DNA from 4 places in the Neobacillus sp. DFD-2R genome. Region 2 is predicted to be linked to each of the others. Evidence: riboswitches for the same ligand, from Rfam matches in the RefSeq annotation. Region 2 holds a riboswitch; each other region holds the start of a gene.
What was found. A riboswitch is a leader RNA that binds a small molecule or an ion and turns the genes downstream of it on or off. The one in region 2 is predicted to bind cyclic di-GMP.
Positions count from the first base shown of each region.

Region 1 (4,392 bases), 1.3 Mb from region 2:
TCCACGGTAAGGTCTCTGTTATAGACTTCAAAATTCACTCTGAGTTCATTCCTTTCACATTATCAGGCAAATTATTTAAAAATACAAATACTCCATTTTGTATTTCTTGCTTTAATTGTTCAATGACGGTTTCGTCATCCGTAACTTTCTTTTTCCCTGAACGGTCTTGGGTGGTATCTGATTTGAGATGATATTCAATCCTGCTAGGAAGCTGTTTTATAATATCTTGTTTAATAAAAGATAAATAAGATTCATTTGGTTGTATATTTAGTTTGGTTTGGGTATCCTCAATTAGTTGCGGTAATTCAGTTTCTAAATACATGTACATTGTTTCTTCGATTTTCATCGAACGCTGCATTTGTTCTTTTGGAGATAATGGGGTGTTTAATGATTGATTTTGTACAGCAAAGTCTTCGATTCCTGATAGATCGGAAGGATTTAAACCAATATTTAATGTACCTTCTAGTGTTTCCACCTTCAATTGATCAAATTTATACTCAATCGTGCCGACATGTATGGCTGGCTTTTCTTTCATTTGCTTTAGTTCTTCCCGCATTTTTTGTATGGTTGTTTCTAAAGTAACGATTCTCTGCTCCTGTGCTTGAATACACATTTGTAACCATTGAAGATATTGAGAATAATCCTGATACATTCAATCACCTCACCGTTTGGAATCTCCTTACTGTCCATATCTTTTAACTTTTTGTAGCACCTAATTTTCCTCCACTGCGGACTGCAGCTTGTAATGGAACTGATGGTGCCAATAATGAAGAGGGCTGAGCTGCAGCTGCTTTTTTTGCTGTGGGAGCGGGTTTTGTAAATCCGCCGGTATTATATAAATATGCAGCAGGTTTGATAATCCCGGCACTGCCAATTTGCAGAACAGAGGAATTGGTAATCCCGCCGATTTTTATAAAATTAATTTGAATGGACTGCTGGATATAAAAATTCATTTATTAAAACCACCCATTCGTCAAGCATTAAGGATATTTGCAGAATCAATAACATCCGGATCCGATGTATTGGTTGAACTTAAATCATTTCGGACATTTAAACTTTCACCTGTGTTAAAGGAACCAGCCCCGGAAAAAGTCTTCGCCGTGGAGAATGGCATGATTTTGTAGACGTCACCAATATGGAAAATAGAACTGCTCCCAAGAGTTATGACTTGTGCAACTCCAACAATTGCCGGCATAATCAACCACCCCTTTTTCATTTTATCTCTTACATCTTATGTATGGGCGGATGTAATGTGAATGATCCGCCCAATAAAATCTTAGGTGAGGAATGGTATGATTTCTTCCGCTCGATAAGGAAGAATATTCTATATACGAATCAAGGTCGCTGTTTTTAAGGGTCGAAAAACAAAATAGTTCTAATTTCCTATTATATTCGACAGCAAATGATAAATTAGTAGGATATTCGATAAAGGTAAAAGGGATTATTATTTGATTAAGAGATCAGTCGGAATAATAAAAACACTGAATCTCGATAAAGGCAAAACTGATGAAAATCAGTGACGCAAAGCTACAGGGGCTAAGGTGCAACTGCACTAAGCCAGCCAGTTACCGAAAGATCAGGGTGTTTTATCATAGGTGTTTTTTGTCTAGATTTGTAGTTCTTATCTAGATAAATATAACTATGTCTGTTGACCCCCCCCTTTCGGTAAAGGCGGGGTTATTTTAATTGTATGGGGGTGAAAATCATTGATAGTCGTGAACCAAACAAACGGAGCGGAACTGGCAAACCATGTATCATCTGCAAATACCTTTTTTAAAAGATTAAAAGGGCTGATGTTTACAAAAAGTTTACCGGAAGGACACGGCTTGCTAATCCAACCCTGCCAATCCATTCACACATACTTCATGAATTATTCGATCGATGTTCTTTACTTAAGCAAGGACTTAGAAATTGTAGGCCTGGACGAAACGATAAAGCCTGCAACAGTCGGTAAGTATCAAAAAAGAGCATACTCCGTTTTAGAACTGCCTGCAGGAACTATTCGGAAAACGGATACGAAAATCGGAAACTATTTAACTATAAAATAAAAAGGGGTTTTTACACATGATGAAAAAAATGAAGGCTTTATTAACTGAAGAACAAGGACAAGGTATGACTGAGTATGGTTTAGTGTTAGGAGTAATTGCTGTTGCAGTTGTTGCAACACTTGCATTACTAAAAGCCCAAATCGCTCAAATGTTTACAGATGTTACTACAGCCTTGGCGAATGCTGGTAAATAGATAGCAGTTTATAAAATAATGTCTAAATATAGCCTTGCGTTCGAAGCAAACGTGAGGCTTTTTTCTATAAAATAAGTCGGTTTAAAGTGTCCATGAAGAAAGGCGGAGCAGGATGTGGAGTAATTATCTCTTAGTTTTACTCGTTCTTATATGCGTGATAACAGACCTTAGGGAACGGAAAATCTATAATTCCATTTTGCTTCCTTTTTTATTAGCAGCTTGGATTTTACATGCTATTACCGGTGGGTTGCATGGATTTCTGGAGGCATTTCTTGGCACATGTGTCGGTCTCGGAATATTATTAATCCCTTATCTCCTTGGAGGAATGGGTGCCGGGGATGTAAAGCTTTTGGCTGTTATTGGAGGGATTAAAGGAGCCGGGTTTGTATTAATGACCTCCTTTTATATGGCTTTGGCAGGCGGAATTATCGCAATCCTTGTCCTTTTATTTCATAAGGGGTTTAAAAGGAGGATGAAGCAGATTATTTATTTTCTACATGGTCTTCTTAATGGAAACAGAATTCCGATTCTACCTGATTCAGAGGCAATGAAAACAACTTATCCATATGGGGTTGCCATTGCTGCAGGTGCACTCTATCAGGTATTTCGTATTGGAGGCTTTCCAATATGAAAAAGGATGAACGCGGCCAATCCCTTGTTGAAACAGCACTCTTACTCCCTGTTTTTTTCTTGATCTTAGCAGGGATTCTTGATTTTGGCAGAGTGCTCTATTCATATGCACATTTACAAATGGCCGCCCAGGAAACAGTAAGATTAGCAGGATTAGGGGAAAAAGACCAAGATATTTCAACATTTGCCCATCAATACGTTCACCTTGGTGATACGACAAAGCTACAGGTAAGTGTTAGTCCAACTGATACGAACAGGAATTCCGGGGACTACGTCACAGTAACGCTAACCTATCCCTATCAGTTTTTTACACCATTAATTTCAAAGCTATTCCCTTCTTCTTTTACCATTCAGACAAGTTCCACCATTCGCGTGGAATGAGGGGGAGAAAGATGCTTCAATTTTTTAAAAAAATAATGAAGGAAGAAAACGGAAATATCCTCGTTTTAGCAGCCCTTACCCTTGTATGTTTAATGGGAATGGCGGGGCTCGCCATTGATGGCGGCTTAGTGTATATGACAAAAAGCCAGCTGCAAAAAACGGCCAACGCGGCAGTTCTTTCAGGTGCACAGGAACTTACCAACACCAATCAAAAAGTAACAACCGTTGTGACTGACATTTTAACTGCCCATAAGGAATCTGCTTCATTGACAAATCTGGAAATAAATATGGGTAATAATGTGAAAATCACTTTAATGAAACATGTGAAGCTTACATTTGCTAGCCTTTTTGGGTTTAACAAAATGGATGTAACAGCTCATGCAGCAGCAGGTTTGCAAGCAATAGGAAGTTCAATCGGAGCAGCACCCTTGGGAATTGATCAAAGTATTACATTAGAATATTACAAATCGTATCAATTAAAGGTAACTTCTTCAGACGTTACATCTGGGAATTTTGGTATATTAGCACTTGGCGGGACGGGGGCAGCAACATATTCAGACAATCTAACCTACGGATATCAGAATGAGCTTAAAATTGGAGATATTATTAATACACAAACAGGAAATATTGCCGGGGATACAAGGAGTGCGATTAATTTAAGGGTTAATGGCTGTACACAGCCACCGGGGGATTACAGCCTTCGCAATTGTTCAAGAATTTTGCTAGTACCGGTCTATAAGCCATATAGTATTTCTTCTAATCAATTGAAAAGCGTACAAATAACGGGTTTTGCTTATTTTTATATTACAAATCCGATGAGCTCGACAGATACTTCTATCACAGGAGTTTTTATAAAAAGGACGGGAAATGGTTCTTATGTCGAAGGAAGTGTAGATAGAGGGGCATACAGCATACGTTTAACGGAGTAGGTGAGCAGAATTTGAAAGCGAAAATGGTCTTGATCTTATCAATCATCATGGGGATTGTGACTACGGTTTTATTTTTTCAATATATGAAACAATTTAATACCCAAAAGGCTGCAACAGTCCGGACAGTCGAAGTGGTGGTTGCAAAAGAGAGAATCGATAAAAATGAAAAAATTAGTTCGAAAAAGTTGGAAATGGTACAAATGCCCGCCAA
Region 1 is NZ_CM173228.1:4,436,123-4,440,514, reverse strand. Features, by position in the region: gene AC3ANV_RS22245 (spore gernimation protein GerPD) at 1-38, opposite strand, end outside; gene gerPC (spore germination protein GerPC) at 35-652, opposite strand; gene AC3ANV_RS22235 (spore germination protein GerPB) at 696-953, opposite strand; gene AC3ANV_RS22230 (spore germination protein) at 974-1,195, opposite strand; cyclic di-GMP riboswitch class I at 1,487-1,573, shown strand; gene AC3ANV_RS22225 (DUF192 domain-containing protein) at 1,716-2,048, shown strand; gene AC3ANV_RS22220 (Flp family type IVb pilin) at 2,065-2,241, shown strand; gene AC3ANV_RS22215 (A24 family peptidase) at 2,354-2,872, shown strand; gene AC3ANV_RS22210 (TadE/TadG family type IV pilus assembly protein) at 2,869-3,252, shown strand; gene AC3ANV_RS22205 (pilus assembly protein TadG-related protein) at 3,264-4,181, shown strand; gene cpaB (Flp pilus assembly protein CpaB) at 4,193-4,392, shown strand, end outside.
Region 1: another riboswitch for cyclic di-GMP. It lies ahead of AC3ANV_RS22225 (DUF192 domain-containing protein); the one in region 2 lies ahead of AC3ANV_RS01515 (anti-repressor SinI family protein).

Region 2 (4,392 bases):
GCCCTGTCCGAATGGGACCTGCTTTCAGACTCGAGCTCACTTTTTTTCCCTTGAATTGTCCGAATCAGACCTTCATTCAGACTCGAGCTCACTTTTTTTCCCTTGAACTGTCCGAATCAGACCTGCTTTCAGACTCGAGCTCACTTTTTTCGCCTCGTCCTGTCCGAATGTGACCTGCTTTCAGAATCGATCTCGCTTTTTTTCCCCCATCCTGTCCGAATGTGACCTGCTTTCAGACTCGAGCTCGCTTTTTTTGCCTCGCCCTGTCCGAATCAGACCTGCTTTCAGACTCGAGCTCACTTTTTTAACCTCGTCCTGTCCGAATCAGACCTGCTTTCAGACTCGATCTCACTTTTTTTGCCTCGTCCTGTCCGAATGTGACCTGCTTTCAGAATCGATCTCGCTTTTTTTCCCTTGAATTGTCCGAATCAGACCTTCATTCAGACTCGATCTCACTTTTTTTCCCTTGAATTGTCCGAATCAGACCTTCATTCAGACTCGAGCTCACTTTTTTTCCCTTGAACTGTCCGAATCAGACCTGCTTTCAGACTCGAGCTCACTTTTTTTCCCTTGAATTGTCCGAATCAGACCTTCATTCAGACTCGAGCTCACTTTTTTTCCCTTGAACTGTCCGAATCAGACCTGCTTTCAGACTCGAGCTCGCTTTTTTTGCCTCGCCCTGTCCGAATGGGACCTGCTTTCAGACTCGAGCTCGCTTTTTTTACCTTGACCTGTCCGAATCAGACCTGCTTTCAGACTCGAGCTCGCTTTTTTTACCTTGAACTGTCCGAATGGGACCTGCTTTCAGACTCGAGCTCGCTTTTTTTACCTTGACCTGTCCGAATCAGACCTGCTTTCAGACTCGAGCTCGCTTTTTTTACCTTGAACTGTCCGAATGGGACCTGCATTCAGTCAGGATCACGCCCTTTTTCTCCTTCCGCTTGCCGAATGAAACTGGCATTCAAGATCCAGCCATTATATATAGAAGATAGTATTGGGCTGATTCCAAAAAACGATCAAAAAAATTATAAAAGACGTAAAACATAGACATGGAAAAATATCTATGTTTTACGCCTTTGATATAGACATGGAACTAGACACTATTCAATTCCTTTCCTTCATTCGTTCGGGCAGATTCTGAATTGATTGAACCACCATATCAAGCTTTGTTTCAATCCGATAAAGCAAGTAAAAGGACACAACAATAGGGAATCCTACCTGACTAATGAGAGGTATGAGCTCATCCACGATCCTATCTCCTTTCTTTTCATTATGAAGACATGTAAAAAGAAAGGCCGGCTTTAACGTAATCCGGCCTTTCCTCTATTCATTAAGCAAGTTCATAATCAGTTATATTTCGTTCTACGATTCTAGCACCTTGAGCGGAAACTAAATTGCCGCTTGCTGTCGTAATAATTCCTGAAGCAATAATGTCTGCCATCGATTGCTTGACAATCGCTTCATTCACCGGTTCTTTTGGATTATCAACGGTTAATCGAGCCGTCTTCCCGAACTCGGTAGCAAATTGTAATTCCAATGTTTTAGCCATCCCTTTCACCTCCTATCGTAATCGAATCCCCCGCCATTAAGCTAAAATTTCGGTGTTATCCGCTCTTTCAACACTGTTCAGCGTATCTTTACACAAAACAGATAAGGCTTGTCCCACTTGATAGAGCTGATTTGCTGTTGCTTCTTTCTTGATGTTGTTCAATGTCTTTGCTTTTAAAATCGGAGCACCCTTCTCATCCATTCCAACTTCAAAGACCAATCGCAGCTTTGTTTCTGCTAACATTGCCTGTGCCATTGTCTACCACCTCCTTTCACCTTCTATATATTAAAAAAGGGAGAAAAAGGACATGGTAGATAACAATCTTTTATTAGAAATTAACAAAAAAATTCAATAAATGTAAATTAATGTCGAACTTTTTGGAATTTTCTTTGTTCTATATATAGAACAACTATGGTAATATTTTCCCATAAGCTTTTTTATTTTAAAAGAAAAAGGCAAACCAATTGAAAGATTGGGACGCAAAGCTACAGATCTACTGTTCTATGCTATGATGGCTGAGCTACCTATATTTTAGGAGGAAATATGGTAACTACTACTTTGATTGATGAAAAAGAATTAGACAAAGAATGGGTAGAACTGATTTTGGAAGCTTTAAATACCGGCATAACGGTTGAAGAAATAAAGGAGTTCTTCAATCAAACTGCTTGACCTCTATGAAGGTCTTTTTTTATTCAATAACCCATTGTTAAAATTCTCTACTTTACATACGTACTTTTGTAATAAAACAATTATTATTTAAAATTAATTCTTAAAACTTTCTCGGGGGTGCATCAAATGAGGTCTCAAAAAAAGAAAAGTCGAAAGTGGTTAAAAATAACGAGTATCGTACTCCTAGTGCTATTGGTTGCAGGAGGAGTTTATGGTTACTCCGTATATAAATCGTTTAAAAATGCTGTGGAAACGATGAGCCAGCCGATTGATCGAAAGCAACCGGTAAAGCGTGTGAAGCCAGTTGCTTTGACGAAAAAAGATCCGTTTTCAGTATTAATGCTGGGTGTCGATGAACGCCCGGGGGACAAAGGCCGATCTGACACGATCATAGTATTAACGGTTAATCCAACTAACAATTCAGTAAAAATGCTGAGCATTCCTCGAGATACGCGTACTCAAATCGTAGGAAAAGGCACGGATGATAAAATTAACCATGCCTATGCTTTTGGAGGAGTTCCCATGTCAATGGATACCATTGAGAATTTCCTTGATATTCCGATCGATTACTATATAAAGATTAATATGGAAGGCTTTAAGGATATTGTGGATGCTGTAGGCGGAGTTACCGTCCAAAATACGTTAGACTTCACTGAGGGTGGATTTCATTTTCCACTAGGAGAAGTAAACCTAAACGGTGAAAAAGCGTTAAGTTTCTCGAGAATGAGATATGAAGACCCTAGAGGTGACTTCGGACGTGAAGCACGGCAGCGTTCTATTATTCAAGCTGTTATCAAAGAAGGTACAAGCCTTTCGACTTTAACGAACTATTCCACTATTTTCACAGCTCTTGAGAAAAATATAAAAACAAATCTTACCTTTGAGCAAATGATGGACATTCAAAAGAATTATAGAGAAGCAGGAAAAAACATTCAGCAAATGGAAATAAAAGAAACCGGAACAATGATAAATAAAATCTATTATGGGCTTGTTGCACCTGAAGAAAAACAACGAGTTCAAAATGAATTTAAGGCACAATTAGAATTGAATAAGAAAGCAAGCTGATTGGAGTAATTCCTGTCAGCTTTTTCTTTGTAAGACTCCAGTACTAATAACAATGGCAGATAGGGCCTGTCGACGCTAATTGCAAAATATTATTGGTGACTTTCACAGAAATTAAATGATATCTAAACCAAAAATATGTTGACCATAGTACATTAGACATACTAAAATCGAACTAGTATTAAATTTTTACAGTTTAGGAGGTTATTAACTTTAGTGGATTAAAATGGATTATAAAAAAGTAAATTTGTAGTGTTATCGGATGTGAAAAAACAGAATTTTGAATTAATTACATAAAAAAGTGAGGAGAAAATAATGATAATGAGAAGTAAAAAAATAATTATGTTTTTAGCCATATTTTTTATTTGTTTCACAATATTTATGAAACCACAAAATGCAAATGCTGCTTCCGATCAGAATTTGGTTGTATTAAGCGCTTTAAGTTATAGTGTGTTGGACTCACAAAAAGCACCCATTAATTTGTCTGCCTACAATTATAATTCAGATAAATTAGCTGATATAAAGAACAAATTTAATGAAGCAAAGAGCCGGGGATTTGTAAAGGATAAAGATGTTGTTACTTTTTTAAAAAGAACGCATGCGTTTGATTGGCAGGTCTATAATTATAAATATAATAGGACATCCGGATTTTTTGGTGTAATTTATAAGAATTTAAAAACCGGTGAATATGTTGTTGCTTTCCGAGGCAGCAATAATAGTGTGGACTGGTTATATGCAGATTTACTAAATGCTGTAATAGGTTTTTCTAAACAGACTGACGATGCATTGGCTTTAGTAAAAATGGTCCCTAATTACAATAAAAGAAATGATATAACACTTACCGGTCATTCATTAGGAGGCTATCTTGCTTCCTCAGTTTCAACTTTAACAGGAATAAAGGCTGTTACATACAATGCTCCAGGATTTCCTGCAAGTGCCTATGTAGCTGCTTCTTCAAAATACAATAGTTTGGTAAAAAGTAATAAAAGTTATTTCATGCGTAATTACTATATTTACGATGATTTTACTCACTATTTCGGTAAACATTTAGGAACTCAAAACCAATTAGATTTAAAAGATGCAAAAATTTATTGGGGGCATCCTTATTGGGA
Region 2 is NZ_CM173228.1:296,874-301,265, reverse strand. Features, by position in the region: gene AC3ANV_RS01530 (YvrJ family protein) at 1,105-1,248, opposite strand; gene AC3ANV_RS01525 (DUF2922 domain-containing protein) at 1,331-1,549, opposite strand; gene AC3ANV_RS01520 (DUF1659 domain-containing protein) at 1,586-1,804, opposite strand; cyclic di-GMP riboswitch class I at 1,994-2,077, shown strand; gene AC3ANV_RS01515 (anti-repressor SinI family protein) at 2,093-2,218, shown strand; gene AC3ANV_RS01510 (LCP family glycopolymer transferase) at 2,345-3,283, shown strand; gene AC3ANV_RS01505 (YqiA/YcfP family alpha/beta fold hydrolase) at 3,602-4,392, shown strand, end outside.

Region 3 (4,392 bases), 1.0 Mb from region 2:
CTTAAGTTTTACTGCTGTTCCTTTAACTTTTTTAGATATTTCTCCAGGGTTTCGCAAAATATATGATGTCTGATGAGTTACCTTCTGAAGGTTTTCCTTCATCACACTCCGGGTTTGTTTGTCCAATAAGCTTATAGCACCGCCCGCAATTGCTCCAAGAAACATCCCTTTCCAAAATTGATTTTTCCTCGTCATCTTAACCTCTCCTTTCTCAACATTATTTATCATCATCTTTACTTAATGAAAATAATACCAAACTTTTTCTCAACATTCATTTTGCTTTAAGTGGAAACCCTATGCAAGTCCAACTGAAAAATTTTATTCTCTATTTTTATCAGACCAAGTTTGTATTGACATATACTTTTTAACATGAAAAGATTGGTTTAATAATTCGGAAAGGGTGACCGGAGTGAATTTATCACAAAAATCCGTTGAAAATGTCGAATATATGATTGAACAAATAAAAGAAAAATTAAAGGTTTTAAATTTTGGTGCTATTAAACCTTCCCACTTTGATGAGGAAATGTATGAAGAATTAAAAGAAATCTATGAAATGGTAGTAAGAAAAAATTCTTTTAGTCCAAGTGAAATGCAAGCCCTGGCTGAAGAGCTAGGAAATCTGCGCAAAAAATAAAGAGGATGACTCATATGGGTCATCCTCCTTTTCTTATCTTTGTTCTGTTAAAATGATCGGGCCATCTTTTGTGATGGCAATCGTGTGCTCATATTGCGCTGAATATTTACCGTCAATGGTTCTGGCTGTCCAACCGTTGTCATCCATTTTTGTTTGGTACCTTCCGATGTTGACCATCGGTTCAATAGTAAAAACCATTCCTTCCTTGATCCTTGGCCCTTTCCCAGGCAGACCGTAATGGGGAACATCAGGCTTCTCATGAATCACAGCCCCAATTCCGTGGCCTATAAAATCACGAACGACTGATAGTCCTTCGCTTTCAACGTAAACTTGAATGGCATGACCGATATCTCCAATTCGGTTTCCTACTACTGATTGTTCTATTCCCTTATACAATGCCTCTTTTGTCACCTTTAATAAATGGTCCGTTTGTTCAGTAACATTTCCAACTGCATAAGACCAAGCAGAATCAGCCAATGCACCATTGTAATTTACAACCATATCAATCGTAACAATATCGCCCTCTTTTAACGGTTCCTTTCGTGGGAATCCGTGGCATATTTCATCATTTATACTTGCACAGGTTGCAAATTCATAGCCTTTATAGCCTTTTTGTTGCGGGGTAGCCTGATTTTCTCTCAAAAACTTTTCAACAAATTCTTCAATTTCCCAGGTTGTAATGCCGGGTTTAATTAATTTGGCTATTTCTTTATGGCAAGCAGCAAGGATTTCTCCTGCTTTTTTCATGGCTTCAATTTCTCGTTGTGATTTAAGTACTATCATTTTCTTCCCAGCCTTTTTTAATTATTTTTATGTATTATAAGCGTTTTAGTTCGTGGAAGATCATCTTTAGCTTACGAACTTTAATACTATATTAGAGTATTGGAAACACTCTCTTTATATTATCGCTATCTAATAATTTTTCCAAGCAACTGTATCTAATTGCAGCTTTTTCATGTGATTTATAACATCTTATTGATTTATCGATACTTAATTTCGTTTTTTTGTCAAAATACTCCGTTCGTAATATGGAACTTCTTCATTCTTTTTGTTAAAATTATCGTATATATATTAATAAAAATGGGTGTGTGAAACTCAATGATCGGTGAACGTATAAAAAAATTACGATTAGAAAAAAAAATGTCACTTTCTGAGCTTGCTGATCAAGCAGGGGTCGCTAAATCTTATTTAAGTGCAATGGAAAGAAACCTGCAAAGTAATCCTTCTATTCAAGTTCTTGAAAAGATTTCCTCGGTTTTAAGCGTCCCTGTAGAGAATTTAATACTTGAACAAATCAATAAAGAGGATTTGGACAGCGATTGGATGAATCTTGTCAAAGAAGCAATGAATTCCGGAGTATCCAAGGAACAATTTCGTGATTTCCTTGAATTTAATAAGTGGCGTATTAACCAGAATAACAACCAATAAGTCATGATTATGCTTACAAAAGAAGAAAGCATTCTACAAATATTTACATTATTTGTAGAATGCTTTTTTGTTTAACGTATGTAAATTTATCGGTTTTCAATTAACCGTTCTTTTACATCCTGCTGCATAAGAAAATCACGAACTGATTCTTTCGTAATTCCTAGTTCTTTAGCCTCTAAAATTAATGCGACCCAATCCTCATCCATTCTTTCTACTTTTCTTTCAGTTTCTACCACCACAATTTTTCCCCCTAAAATACAATTCGTATCCCAGGCAGCCCGGCCATCATAGCAATCTACATTACCTTAGATCCTCGGCTTTGCGTCCCTCTTTTTCAATAGGTTTGCCTTTTTCTGTTTCCATTAATGCTACGTTCAGCTTTATACCTTATTATTTCTCTATACCAATAGGGCTAAATACTTAATCCTGAATTATATTTACATTATATATAGTCCTTTTTTAGTAGGGTGTTAGATTTTGTCAATTTTTCAAAAAATTCTAATCATTTTTTCTCACAAATTTTTCTATATTTCTACAAAATACTTGGTTAAATTATCCAAAATCATGGTTTTTAACACAAATTCTAGGAAGTATAATAGGAAAAAGAGGAAATCCGAGTCGAATTCCCTCCTTTTGTGTAATTATTGGAAATTTTTATAAGCCTTTGCAATGAGTGAGAACCAACAACCTGTACTCCATGGGTTTCTAAATATAACAAATAAATATAATAATTTTTTCATCAAGTATGACGATTAAATTTGTCTATTTTGTGACATTTAACATATAATGTAAACAACATAAAAATCATAATATTATTAATATTCAAACAATAAGGAGTGGACGATGTAATGACTCTTTTACATGTGTTAAACTACTCTATACCTATCGGCTTTATGATATTTTTCGGGTACTTACTTGATCGCATGTGTAAACCGGAAAAATCCGAACAAAAAGCTGGAGAAGATTGACGCTAGTTTATAGGTCACCACTTCCCCGGCTTTTTTTAAATTAATTAGTTAACTCAATTTAGTTTTCAGTAAACCAATAAACTCTTCAAGTTCTTTTTGTTTACTTACAAATCGTGAGGTAGCATAGGAGAACCTACGTAAAAAAGAGTCATCCGTTAGAGGAATTATCGAGAGATATTGACTTTCGACCTCTCTAGCAATTGCAAATTTCGAAATTAATGAAAAACCCAAACCACGAATCACTGCTTCTTTTACTCCCTGTGTGCTGCTGATTGATATTACATTTTTCGTTTTTAATCCGTGGGACCTTAATACATGTTCTAAATAGGCGCGGGTTCCGGAACCTTTTTCCCTTGTAATCCAAGTCTGGTTTTGCAGTTCTTCTATAGTAACCCCTTTTTGTGAAGAAAGTGGATGGTTGGGCGAGGCAACGATTTTTAGTTCATCTATCATAAACGGAAATACTTCGAGACTTTTATCATTGCTTTGGCCTTCAATTAAACCAATATCAACATGAAAAAGCTTTACATGCTCAATTATTTCCTCCGTATTTCCGATGATAACCTCCAGCTTAATTTCAGGATAGATATTTCCAAGTTCCTCTAATAATGAGGGCAGGACGTATTCCCCAATTGTAAAACTTGCCCCAATCTTAAGCCCTAATGTTAATGATTGATGATGTTCGAAAATTTCTTCCTTAGTCATTTCATATATTTGTATGATTTGTTTGGCCCTTTCATATAAAAGTTCTCCCGTTGAGGTTAATTGCAGCTGCTTTGGAGAACGGACAAACAGTGAGGTATGAAATTCCTTCTCAAGGTTTTGTATATGAACACTAACACTAGGCTGAGAAATTAATCTTTTTTCGGCAGCCTTTGTAAAATTCCCTTCTTCTACTACAGTGATAAATGTCCTAAGTGCATCATAATACATAGTATTGCTCCTGCTATTATTAATATTTTTAATATAATCAATTATTTATCTATACTTTACTAATAATATTAAAAAGAGTAAAGTCGCCTTTCATTAAAAAACACCCTAAATAGGTGTTTTTAGGCTATTTTTATTTCAATTTGTTGTAAACCTTTTGCTCATAATTTTTAAAAAAAGAGGAATTAGTCTTCATACCTCTCTTTGACATCATTCGATTAAAGTGAAGAAGCTTCTCATTTAATTTCTTTTGGAGATTCTCTTTTTCATTGGTATCATCGCATTTTCTAATTAAATCCTCGATCGTCATCATTTCTTGCCTTAACCGGCTTTCTTCTTGAGTATATCCTGCATTTTTTAACAATTTATACGCCATCCGCAATTCTTCCGGAATACCTGATAGATCCTCTAACTGAAGGGGCTTACCTAAAC
Region 3 is NZ_CM173228.1:4,715,949-4,720,340, forward strand. Features, by position in the region: gene AC3ANV_RS23575 (YtxH domain-containing protein) at 1-195, opposite strand, end outside; gene AC3ANV_RS23580 (DUF1128 domain-containing protein) at 410-634, shown strand; gene map (type I methionyl aminopeptidase) at 668-1,417, opposite strand; gene AC3ANV_RS23590 (helix-turn-helix domain-containing protein) at 1,733-2,062, shown strand; gene AC3ANV_RS23595 (anti-repressor SinI family protein) at 2,149-2,301, opposite strand; cyclic di-GMP riboswitch class I at 2,332-2,420, opposite strand; gene AC3ANV_RS23600 (LysR family transcriptional regulator) at 3,079-3,963, opposite strand; gene AC3ANV_RS23605 (DnaJ family domain-containing protein) at 4,094-4,392, opposite strand, start outside.
Region 3: another riboswitch for cyclic di-GMP. It lies ahead of AC3ANV_RS23595 (anti-repressor SinI family protein); the one in region 2 lies ahead of AC3ANV_RS01515 (anti-repressor SinI family protein).

Region 4 (4,392 bases), 210 kb from region 2:
GCACAAAAACCGGGAGACATTACCCCTAAAAAACAGGAAAAAAGGAAAAGAAAAGGAACATCTGTTTAAATAGTTATAATCATTTTGTTATGTAAATTGCTATAAAAACGAAATTAAAATGGAAAAAACGCCCCTTTAAATTACTTTTAAATCCAAATAAGATAGCTTTTAAATGAATATCCTGATGAAAAGGGATTTTATGTGATTCGATAGAATGAGCAATTCCCGATATGGTAGTGGTACCCGGGAAAACATGGCAAAGCGCGCTTTCTGAAAGGATTCAGCCTTGGAAAGCTTTGAACAGTTAGCTCAACAATATAAACCGATGATCCATAAAATCATCAACTCGCTGCACATTTACAAAAATAAAGAAGAATTCTACCAGCACGGACTCATCGCCCTTTGGGAATCCGGCAGTCGTTTTGACCCCACTAAAGGGAATTTTACCAACTATGCCTACACATATATTAAAGGCATCCTGCTTAAGGAATTAAGTAAGGCCAATGAGGCTGAAGAAAGAAATATCTATCCTGAGGAGGAGTATTGGGAAACGATAGAGGATCTGTTTTCAGAAATTCCATTGGAAGAAGAAATCCTATTATCCTATTGCCCCACCTTGACAGAGAACCAGAGAAAATGGGTCATGTATACAGCCTTGTGTAATTTCTCTATCAAAGAGATTGCCGAAATGGAAAAGGTTTCGGTATCCGCAGTGAAAAACTGGCGCGCGGGTGCAAGGGAAAAAATGAAGGGAATGGTGAAAAGCGGGGCTTTTTAAATGAAGGAATCCAAACCAAAAACGCTCAGAATGCCTCTGGGCGTTTTTGGTTTATTGTCACTTTATGTATTTATCCGTTCCAATTTATTATTTTTTAGAATTGTCGTGTTTTACCACAATATTAGTCCATTCAGGATGAGGTTTGTCCTTGAAAACAAAGTGAAGCTCACTACTAAACTTTCATATCGTGGGGTAATACCGTTACATTTTGAAAGAATTAGCATTTCTTAATGTATATACCCTTGAAAGAAAGGAGGTTCTTAAGATGGAATTAAAACAGGAATGTATTTATTATCTTGATGCAGCGATTGAATCTCTTGAAAAAATGGAAGGATTGGTTAAGGTTAATAGATTTAAACGGGCAATCGCCGAAGAAGCTAATTTACTATATTATATTGGTCGGACACTAAATGGTATGCATCGATTACAATTCAATAATGAAGCATCAAGAGTAAATCCTCCGGAATTCCCCGAAAAAACGAGAGACCATACTAGTAAACAGCAATGCATTATTCTCATTAAACTTGCTCTTGCCCATTTAAATCATGCAAGATTACTCTTAGTTCAAGAGCAGTTTGAAGAGGCTGAAAATGAAGTAGCCTTCATTCTTACAGGCCGCATATTGCAATGCCTTGTTCGCTTATTTGACTACACCACTTAAATCGATGAGATTAAAAAACCCCTGTATATCATCAATTTACCACTTTAAAAATTCTAATAAAACGCAGAACAATGTCGAACTTTTTGGAATTTTTTTAATTCTATATACAGAACAATTATTGTAAAATTTTCTCATAAGTTTTAATACTTTAAAAAGATAAAGGCAAACCGATTGAAAGATTGGGACGCAAAGCTACAGATCTAATGTTCTTAACGAAGATGGCTGAGCTACCTAAAATAATTAATATTTTAGGAGGAAATATGGTAACTACTTTCATTGATAAAAAAGAATTAGACGAAGAATGGATAGACCTTATTTTGGAAGCTTTAAATTCCGGCATATCTGTTGCTGAAATAAAAGATTTCTTCAATCAATTTTCATGACCTTTCTTAAGGTCTTTTCTTATTTTCATATGCTTGATTTACTGAACCTGAACCGTGTGTATCCTTTGAGACACTTTTCGGAGAAACAAACAGAGAATCGCCAAATTGGACTCCCCCGCCACTCACGGTATCAATTTTTACCGGAAAACGTTGCCCTTTCACAAATAATCAAAAATAGATTATACTGGACTAACTATCCTAATTGAAAAGGAGTAATTTCCTATGACTGAAAATAATCAATCCGAAGCACCAAAAAAGAAAATCAGCTTGCAAGAAGCAATGAAGCAGCAGCTTGAAAACAAAAAGAACCAGAACGCCGCCGGTAAAGGAAAAGCGAATGCCGACCTTTCAACTAAAAAAATGAAAAGCCAGCAAACGAAAAAACCAAGCAATACGCGCAGAAAAATGGGTGTCTAATGAACGGGCAAAATCGGAAAGACATATTACCGGGCATAGCTGTTGATATTGTTTTAAAAGCGGACCAAAGAACAGGAAAGCTTACCAGAGGTATCGTAAAAGATATTCTCACCAAATCGGTCACCCATCCCCACGGTATCAAAGTCAGGCTAACAGATGGACAGATTGGACGAGTACAGAAAATTCACTCGTAAATAAAAGAACTAAAAAAGCATTAAGGATCAGTCCTTGAATGCTTTTTTAGTTGTTAACAAAAATAATTTCAAACCAGCTTTATTAGAACAGCTTTTTCAACTGCTCTTTTAACAAATATAGTATTAATTTACCATTTTTTAATTAAATTCCAATCTCTTAGTTGTTAGTTGAAAATATTGTTATAATAGACCACAGAAGGTAGATGTTCGATACACGATAATAAAGAGATATGCAGCAAAGCGACGCTTCCAGGACCTCGATTCATTGGTAACAAGAAAAATAGTGTAAATTAAGGAGAAAATAAATGACCTGGTTAATTATTTCCACGTTACTTGCTGCGTCTGTCGCTTGGTTACTATATATTGTAAAAATGGAAAAGGCTAAACAAAAAGAATTAAGAAACAGCCATTATCAAGAGTTAGCCGCTATGAAAGAATTACAAAAAGCTTCTATGGAAACGGCAGCAGCAAAATTCGATGAGCAGGCTATACTTTTGTCCGAATCATACAAACGCGAAATAGAAAAGCTGATGATCGAAAATGAAGATATACGGAAAAATTATAGAAACCGAGGGGAAATCATTACCCATCAGATTCTAGAAAATTTTAAATCTGAGTTAATTAGAAAAGGCAGTATTTCACCGGATGAAATGATGATTATGCCGAACATTTTCATCCCGGAAGAAAATGGTAGTACCCGGCAGATTGATCACCTTGTACTTTTATCAACCGGTATATACTTAATAGAAACCAAACACTGGAAAGGCCATATAGTAATGGGAGTGACAAGAAGGGGCAGCCGCAAATTTTCTTTTTTAGCAGATTTAATGGACAGCGAGGAAGAGGACACACTTATATTTGATAAAACTGAGTCGGGAGTCTTAACTGTAAAGACTTATGAAAATCCAATTCGCCAGGTTCAAAAGACAGCCGTTATCCTCTCAAATTATTTAAAAAGGCAAGATATTGAAACGTGGATAAACACCTTGGTATTTTTTAATTACGATGAAAAAGAGGTACACGATTGGCCTGATAACAGCATCGTAAAACAGTTTACGAATAAAGAGCAATTACAACAGTTTTTTATAAATGAGCTTACATCCCGAGAAAGAATATACGGAGCTTTTCAGCTTAAAAATATAAAGTATCTTATCGAAAGCGCCAATTATATTTGAAAAAATAAGATAAACAACCAAAAGCGATGAGTTTTATTCTCGTCGCTTTTACTTTAGACCCGATCATTGAAAACTGGCAATAAACCCTAAATTTTTTGTAAGTAAATCGATTACTTGTAACTAATAATTTTACCTGTAATCAATTTGGCAACACCTTTAAAAAAGCACTTTTTTAGGGTATAATAAACTTGTAATCAAATTAATTACATGGTGATATTTAGTATGGAAGGTGAAATCAATGTCTATAAGCAGCCGGTTTGCTGTTGGTATTCATATTCTTGCTCTTATTGAAATAAATAAAAGTGGAGTAAGCACGTCTGAATTTTTAGCGGGGAGTGTAAACACAAATCCTGCAGTAATCAGGAAAATTATGGGGATGCTAAAAAATGCAGGATTGGTAAAAGTACGCCCTGGTATTGCAGGGGCGGAACTTGCTAAAGCTTTATCGGATATAACATTATTGGACGTTTATAAAGCAGTTGATGTTGTAAAGGAAAAGGAACTATTTAGCGTACATGAAAATCCAAACCCGGATTGTCCGGTTGGGCGAAATATTCAAGCTACAATTGGCCAACATTTATCAATAGCTCAGACAGCCCTAGAGAAGGTTCTTGGAAATGTAACAATCGAAGATGTAGTAAAAGATATTATAGAAAAAGAAAAATTAACAACTAAATAACGCTACAAAACCAAGAGAAAAAAATGGCTTTAAACTGATTAACTATAACAGGAAGCCTGTTTAAAAACAGACTTCCTTTTTTGTTGATGTATAAACTCACAAATA
Region 4 is NZ_CM173228.1:504,313-508,704, reverse strand. Features, by position in the region: gene AC3ANV_RS02485 (hypothetical protein) at 1-73, shown strand, start outside; gene AC3ANV_RS02480 (sigma-70 family RNA polymerase sigma factor) at 287-778, shown strand; gene AC3ANV_RS02475 (hypothetical protein) at 1,044-1,439, shown strand; cyclic di-GMP riboswitch class I at 1,591-1,674, shown strand; gene AC3ANV_RS02470 (anti-repressor SinI family protein) at 1,700-1,822, shown strand; gene AC3ANV_RS02465 (spore germination protein) at 1,829-1,948, opposite strand; gene AC3ANV_RS02460 (hypothetical protein) at 2,045-2,239, shown strand; gene AC3ANV_RS02455 (YwbE family protein) at 2,239-2,433, shown strand; gene AC3ANV_RS02450 (nuclease-related domain-containing protein) at 2,739-3,608, shown strand; gene AC3ANV_RS02445 (Rrf2 family transcriptional regulator) at 3,847-4,287, shown strand.
Region 4: another riboswitch for cyclic di-GMP. It lies ahead of AC3ANV_RS02470 (anti-repressor SinI family protein); the one in region 2 lies ahead of AC3ANV_RS01515 (anti-repressor SinI family protein).